2 regions of the Streptomyces sp. NPDC012825 genome follow, and region 2 is predicted to be linked to the other one. Evidence: riboswitches for the same ligand, from Rfam matches in the RefSeq annotation. Region 2 holds a riboswitch; the other holds the start of a gene.
What was found. A riboswitch is a leader RNA that binds a small molecule or an ion and turns the genes downstream of it on or off. The one in region 2 is predicted to bind cyclic di-AMP.

Region 1 (3,396 bases), on a different contig from region 2:
GGGAAGGCGGCACGGGACGGTCTGGCCGCCGACAGCGACGAGGTGCAGGCCCTCGCGCGGCGCCAGGTCGCCTGGCTGTCGACCACCACGGCGCCGACCAGGGAGTACGTGATCGGCCTCGGCCGGATGTACGTCGACGACCCCCGCTTCACCAGGAACTACGACAGGTACGGCGAGGGCACCGCGGTCCTCGTCCGGGACGCGCTGGCGGTCTACGCCGAGCGGAACATGTAGCTCCCGGGCGGCCTCCCGTCGGCTTTTCGGGCGGCCCACGTCAGCTTTTCGGGCGGCCCCGTCGGCTTCTCGCGCGGCCCCCGTCGGCCTCCCGGACGGCTCCGTACGCCGGTCGGCCGTGCGGAGTCGCCGTCCGCCGGGGCTGCGGCCACCCTGGAAGGGCGCGGTACGGGGCCGCGGCCGGGCGGACCGGGCAGGAGAGAACAGGTGGGGCACCCCCCAGGATCGGCGGGCGCAGGGAGGCGGGGCGGCGAGGGCCGTCCCGCGTACCGGGGCACCCGGCGGTTCATCCGCGCGCTGCCGCCGCTGATCATCGTGGGCGGTGTCCTCTTCGACGTGACGACCCCCGCCCCGTACACCGCCTCGCCGATGCTCGCCGCCGCCCCGCTGGTCGCCGCGCCCTTCTTCTCCCTGCTCACGACCCTCCTCACCGGGATCGCCGCCGTTCTCGCCTCGGTCGGCCTCTACCTCTTCAGCGACGACGTCACCCGCGCCCCGGCCGTCGCCGAGACCCTGACCGTGTGCACCGTCTCCGGACTCGCCCTCCTCATCAACCGGGTGGTGCGCCGCAGCGGCGAGCGGCTCGCCTCGGCGCGGGTCATCGCGGAGACCGCGCAGAAGGCGGTGCTGCCGACGCCCGCCGAGCGGATCGGCGGGCTGCGGTGCGCGGCCCGTTACGAGGCGGCGCAGGCGGACGCGTTCATCGGTGGCGACCTCTTCGCCGTGCAGGACACCCCGCACGGGGTGCGGCTCGTGGTCGGGGACGTACGGGGCAAGGGCCTCGACGCGGTCGAGGCCGTCGCCGTCGTCATCGGGGCCTTCCGGGAAGCGGCCGAGCAGGAGCGGACCCTGGAGGGCGTGGCACAGCGGCTCGAACGGGCGCTGGACCGGGAGGGCACCCGCCGGGACAGCCTCGACGCCGTCGAGGGGTTCACCACCGCCGTCCTGGCCGAGATCCCGCGCTCCGACGGCAGCGGCACCTTCGACGGCTTCGTACGGGTGGTCAACCGGGGGCACCCGCCCCCGCTGGTGCTGCACGGGGACGGGCGGGTCGAACCGGTCGACCCGATCCGGCCGGCGCTGCCCCTCGGCATGGGGGACCTCGCGTCGTGGCCGGACCGCGCCGAGGCCCGGCCGTATCCGCCGGGCACGACGCTGCTCTTCTACACCGACGGCCTCTCGGAGGCGCGGAACGCCCAGGGCGTCTTCTACGACCCGGCGGAGCGGCTGTCCGGGCGGATCTTCCCCGGCCCGGAGGAGGTGCTCGACGCGCTCGTGGACGACGTACGGCTCCACACGGGCGGCGGGGCGACGGACGACATGGCGCTGCTCGCGCTGAGCCGCCCGGCGGCGGGGCAGCCGGAGCGGCGCCGGACGATGCCGGTGGTGCCGCCCGGCGGGTCCCGTCGCTGATTCGGAGGCGGGTCCCGTCGCCTCTCCGGAGGTGGGCCGCGGTCCCGTCACCAGGGGTAGTCGGCAGGTCTCCCTGCGATAACAATTGACGAACCGTCAGGTTGCGGGAGTTTTAGCCTTCCTGGACCTCGCCTCGCTGAAGGGGGGTCAAGTCGGACCATTCCCTGCCAATTCAATGAACGATCACGGGGAACGGCTTGGAATAGAGACCCCCTGTCTATTAACGTTCGATAACGCAGCGCGGTCGTCCCAGCCGTCGCAAGAGACGGCACCGTGCGCATGCGCCGAATCCCGAAAGGGAACCGGGGAACCACCATTTGGGGTGAATCGAGCCCTTCGCACCCGTGCGACCGGGCCCGTAGGAGACCTTCCTGCTCCGAACCCGTCAGCTAACCCGGTAGGCGAGAAGGAAGGAAAGGAGCGCGCCTCCGTGGCGTCCAACACCCCTGCCCCCGAAGCCCCCTTCGATGCCTTCGGCGGCGGTGCGGCCTCCTCCGTCCCGGACACCGAGTGGAATCCCACCGAGGACTCCCTCCGCGCCCAGAACCGCTCCGGCGGCCGGCACCGGGTCGTCAAGCAGCGCTCCGGCTTCGCCCGTTCCTCCACCGTCCTCGGCGTCGGCGTCATCGCGGCCGTCGGCGCGGGCGGCCTCGCCACCGCGCAGGACAAGCCGCCGGTGGCCATATCGCTCCCGGACCTTCCGGACCTGAACCTGCCCGACGCCCACGACCTCCCCGGCGTCGGCACCCTCCTGTCCGACCAGGAGGAGGAGCGGGAGACGGTCCCCGCGGACCGCGCCAATCCGAACCCGCTGACCTCCGCCACGTACACCACCGAGGCCGACGGGCAGGCCGCGCGGACCGGGCAGGTCACGCGGGCGAGCCTGACGACGACGGCGGACGCCCCGAGCACCGCCGACGCCGGCGAGGCCCTGCGCGCCCGCATCCTCCAGCAGGCCGAGCAGCAGCAGGCCTCCGCCGACGCCGCCGAGAAGGCCGCGGTGGAGAAGGCGGCCGCCGAGAAGGCCGCCGCCGAGGCGCAGGCCAAGGCCGACGCGGCGGAGAAGGAGGCCGCGGAGGCGAAGGCGAAGGCCGAGGCGGAGGCCAAGGCCAAGGCGGAGGAGGAAGCCAGGGCGAAGGCCGAGGCCGAGCGCCTCGCCCAGCTCGCCGCCAGCTACTCGATGCCCCTCTCCTCGTACAGCCTCACCGCCACCTACATGCAGTCCGGCTCGATGTGGTCCTCCGGCTACCACACCGGCCTCGACTTCGCGGCCCCCACCGGCACCCCGCTCAAGGCGGTCCACGGCGCCACGGTCAAGTCGGCGGGCTGGTCCGGCTCCTACGGCTACCGGATCGTCCTGGAGCTGGAGGACGGCACCGAGGTCTGGTACTGCCACCTCTCCTCCATGACGGTCTCCGCCGGCCAGACCGTGGGCACCGGCGAGACGATCGGCCGCGTCGGCGCCACCGGGAACGTCTCCGGCGCCCACCTCCACCTGGAGATCCACCCCGGCGGCGGCGACGGCGTCGACCCGGCGGCCTGGCTGCGCTCCAAGGGCCTGACGGTCTGACCCCGGAGACCCGGAAACCGGGAAACCATACGAAAACCGCGTGGAGACCCTCCGGAAACCGCGCGGAATAGGCCCGGCGGCGGGGACCGTTGACCACCCCATGACCTCTCTCCGTACGCTGGGCACGTCCGACCTGCACGTCTTCCCGCTCGCCCTCGGCGGCAACGTCTTCGGCTGGA
Region 2 (3,396 bases):
CGGCTGCGGGAGGCGCTGCCGCCGCACGTGTACCTGTGGGTGAACGCGGCCGAGGGGCACACGTACACCGACGCGGAGGCCGACGGGTGGACGGGGCTCGACCCCCTCTTCCCGTACAGCCGGCATCCGCACCGCTCGGCGGGGCTGCCCTGCCGCACCGGGGAGTCGGTGGTGTCGGTGGACGGCGGGGGGACGGTGCGGCGCTGCCACTTCGTCAAGGCCGAACTGGGGAACCTGTACGACGGTTCGTACCGCGCCGCCCTGCGGCCCCGCGCCTGCCCCCTCGCCGTCTGCGACTGCCACATCGGCTACGTCCACCTGGAGACGCTGCCGCTGTACGACGTGTTCGCGGGCGGGGTCCTGGAGCGGATCCCCGCCGCCGTACCGCCCGCTAGACCCGCTGGAGGGGCATGAGGTCGGGGCGCTTGGCCTCGACGTGGTCCCCGGAGCTCTCGCCGCGCAGCCGGCGCCCGATCCAGGGCACGAGGTACTCCCGCGTCCACTGGATGTTGTCGCGGCGCACCTCGAGCGAGCCGCGCGGCGGGATCGGCGGCCACGCCTGGTCGGGGTCGGCGGGCACCGGCAGGCCGAGGACCTGGGCGGCGCGCAGGGCGACCCGGGTGTGTCCCTCGGGCGAGAGGTGCAGCCGGTCGCCGTCCCAGGCCCGCCGGTCCTGGACGGACCTGAGCGACCAGAGGTCGAGGACCGGGCAGCCGTAGCGGTCGGCGACGGCGCGGACGTGCGCGGTGTAGGTGGCGATCTTGCCGCGCAGGTGCCGGAGCACGGGGACGTCGCGGGTGTCGAAGCCGGTGGTCACCATGACGGTCCCGACGGCGGAGGTCAGGTCGGCGACGGCGCGCTCGAAGCGCTCGGCCACGGCGTCCGGGTCGCTGCCGGGGCGGATGATGTCGTTGCCGCCCGCGCAGAAGGTCACCAGGTCGGGGGCGAGTTCCTTCGCCCGGGGGACCTGTTCCGCCACGATCTGGTCGAGGAGGCGCCCGCGTACGGCCAGGTTGGCGTAGCGGAAGGCGTCGTGCTCCGGCAGCTGGTCGGCGAGCAGGACCGCGAAACGGTCCGCCCAGCCGACGTACGTCCCGTCGGGGCCGGGGTCTCCGACGCCCTCGGTGAAGCTGTCACCGATCGCCGCGTACGACCCGAATGCGTTCTTGTCTCTTGATCTCGAATCGTCTGCCACGGGGGCACATCCTTCCCTTTCGCGTGTGGCCTACGCGACCGTAAGGAGGGGTTGACGACGGGTGACATATGCCACCGATAAAGATTGCCCCAAGTCGGAATAGGCCCACGGCCCGGCGTGTGCACGCCGGGCCGTCGGAAAAAGGGTGTCCCTTTCGGGGCGTCAGACGGAGACGCCGTGCTGGCGCAGGTAGGCCAGCGGGTCGATGTCCGAGCCGTAGCTCGGCGTGGTGCGGATCTCGAAGTGCAGGTGCGGGCCGGTGGAGTTGCCGGTGGAGCCGGAGAGGCCTATCTGCTGCCCGCCGTCGACGCTCTGCCCGGCCGAGACCGAGAGGGAGGAGAGGTGGGCGTACTGCGAGTAGTTGCCGTCCTCGTGCTTGATGACGACCTCGTTGCCGTACGAGCCGCTCCAACCGGCGGAGACGACCGTGCCGGCGCCGACGGCGCGGACGGTGGTGCCGGAGGAGGCGATGAAGTCGACGCCGGTGTGGTAGCCGGAGGACCACATGGAGCCGGAGGCGCGGTACGGGGTGGAGAAGCCGCCGCCGGCGACGGGGGCGACCCAGCCGGAGGAGGAGGCGGTGGAGCCGGTGGAGGACGAGGAGCCGGTGGAGCTCTCCGAGGTCTTCGCGGTGTCGGCGGCCGGGGCGGCGGCGCGGCGGCTCTCGCGGGAGGCGCGCGGGGCGTCGTCGCCGTTCTTGCCGGAGGCCTGGGCGCCGGTGGTGCTCTTCGGGGCGGCGGGGGCGGAGCCCTTGGCGCCGATGGTGAGCTTCATGCCGGGCAGGATGAGGGAGGGGTCGGCGCCGATGGTCCGGCGATTGTCCTCGTAGATCTTCTCCCAGCCGCCCGCGAGGTGGTGGTCGTCGGCGATCTTCGACAGGTAGTCGCCGGAGACGACGGAGTATGTCCGGGGGGCGGTCTCCTCGGTGGCCTTCGCGGGGGCGGTCTTCGCCGCGACGGGGTGCGCGGTGACGACGGACTGGACGGAGGCGGCGGCCGGGGCGGTCTGCTCGGCGGCGTGGGCCCCGGTGGCGCCGAGGAGCGGGAGGGCGACGACGGCGCCTCCCGTGCCGGCGACGGCGAAGCCGCGGGTGAGGGGGTTGTTCTTGGGACGGCGGTGCTTACCCTTCGCGGGCATGGCGAATCCTCTCCGGCGCCTGCGAGGTGAGCTGTCGGGTTCGGACTGGAGATGCCCGGCCGCGCTCTCGCGCGGCTTCACCCCGAGCCGTCCTGCATCGCGGGACCGGCGTACTTCCTGGGTCCCCCGCTCCTGCCACGCATGGGATGGGTGGAATTCCGGGCGGTGGCAGGATTCGGCGGTCCGTCCGGATTGAGCGTGACGCTAGACGAGCGGGGTCGGCGCGAACAAGCCGTTGTTTTGTCCCGGGATTCCGCCCTAGATCGTTCCTCCGGGATTCCGGTCACCCTCCGTGGAAGACGCTCCTCCGATTTCCTTGCCCCGTAAGGAGATTGTGCCGGGGATCCGGCCACGATCCGTCACCTCTATGACCCTGCTCACGCGCCGAATCCCATCTCGCCCGCAACCAGGGCGCGTTATACCCAAAACCTCAATTCGGACAGATCGCTCATTACCGTCCGAGGGGGTGCGCCGCGCGCCTCTCACCCGGATGATTGCCCCAGGAACCGATGTCACGTCGGGCATCCGCACGCCAACCTTCCAGGAGCATCCGTGACGCAGCAGTTGCCGCAGGTCCCGCCCGTCGAAGCCGCCGAGCCCGAGCTGGCGGAGGTCCGCAACTTCCGGGACGTGGGCGGCCTGCCGACGACGGACGGGCGCGCGGTCCGCCCCGGCCGCCTCTTCCGCAGCGGTCACCTCGCCCACGCGACCGAGAGCGACGCCGCCTTCCTCGCCGGCCTCGGGCTGCACACGGTCTTCGACTTCCGCAACGAGGCCGACCGGCGGGTCGAGGGCCCGGACGTCGAGCTGCCCGGGGTGCGGAACGTGAACATACCGCTCAACGACCCGGCCGAGGGCAAGGAGTTCTGGAGGCTGGTGCGCGACGGCGACACCGCGCAGCTGCGGGAGATCCTCGGCGACGGCAGGGCCGCGGCCCGGATGTCCGATTCGTACCGCCGGATGGTGGTGGAGCGCACCGCCGAGCACAGCCGGATCCTGCACTCCATGGCGGAGGAGAGCGTCCCGGCCCTAATGCACTGCGCGGCGGGCAAGGACCGCGCCGG

Region 1: another riboswitch for cyclic di-AMP. It lies ahead of ACFY7E_RS08660 (M23 family metallopeptidase); the one in region 2 lies ahead of ACFY7E_RS21005 (peptidoglycan DD-metalloendopeptidase family protein).

Annotation. Positions count from the first base shown of each region.
Region 1 covers NZ_JBIBBZ010000003.1:22,424-25,819, reverse strand. The annotation lists gene ACFY7E_RS08670 (MerR family transcriptional regulator) at 1-234, shown strand, start outside; gene ACFY7E_RS08665 (PP2C family protein-serine/threonine phosphatase) at 442-1,647, shown strand; cyclic di-AMP (ydaO/yuaA leader) riboswitch at 1,920-2,066, shown strand; gene ACFY7E_RS08660 (M23 family metallopeptidase) at 2,078-3,217, shown strand; gene ACFY7E_RS08655 (aldo/keto reductase) at 3,318-3,396, shown strand, end outside.
Region 2 covers NZ_JBIBBZ010000010.1:10,019-13,414, forward strand. The annotation lists gene ACFY7E_RS20995 (STM4011 family radical SAM protein) at 1-414, shown strand, start outside; gene ACFY7E_RS21000 (SGNH/GDSL hydrolase family protein) at 392-1,195, opposite strand; gene ACFY7E_RS21005 (peptidoglycan DD-metalloendopeptidase family protein) at 1,358-2,332, opposite strand; cyclic di-AMP (ydaO/yuaA leader) riboswitch at 2,336-2,495, opposite strand; gene ACFY7E_RS21010 (tyrosine-protein phosphatase) at 2,885-3,396, shown strand, end outside.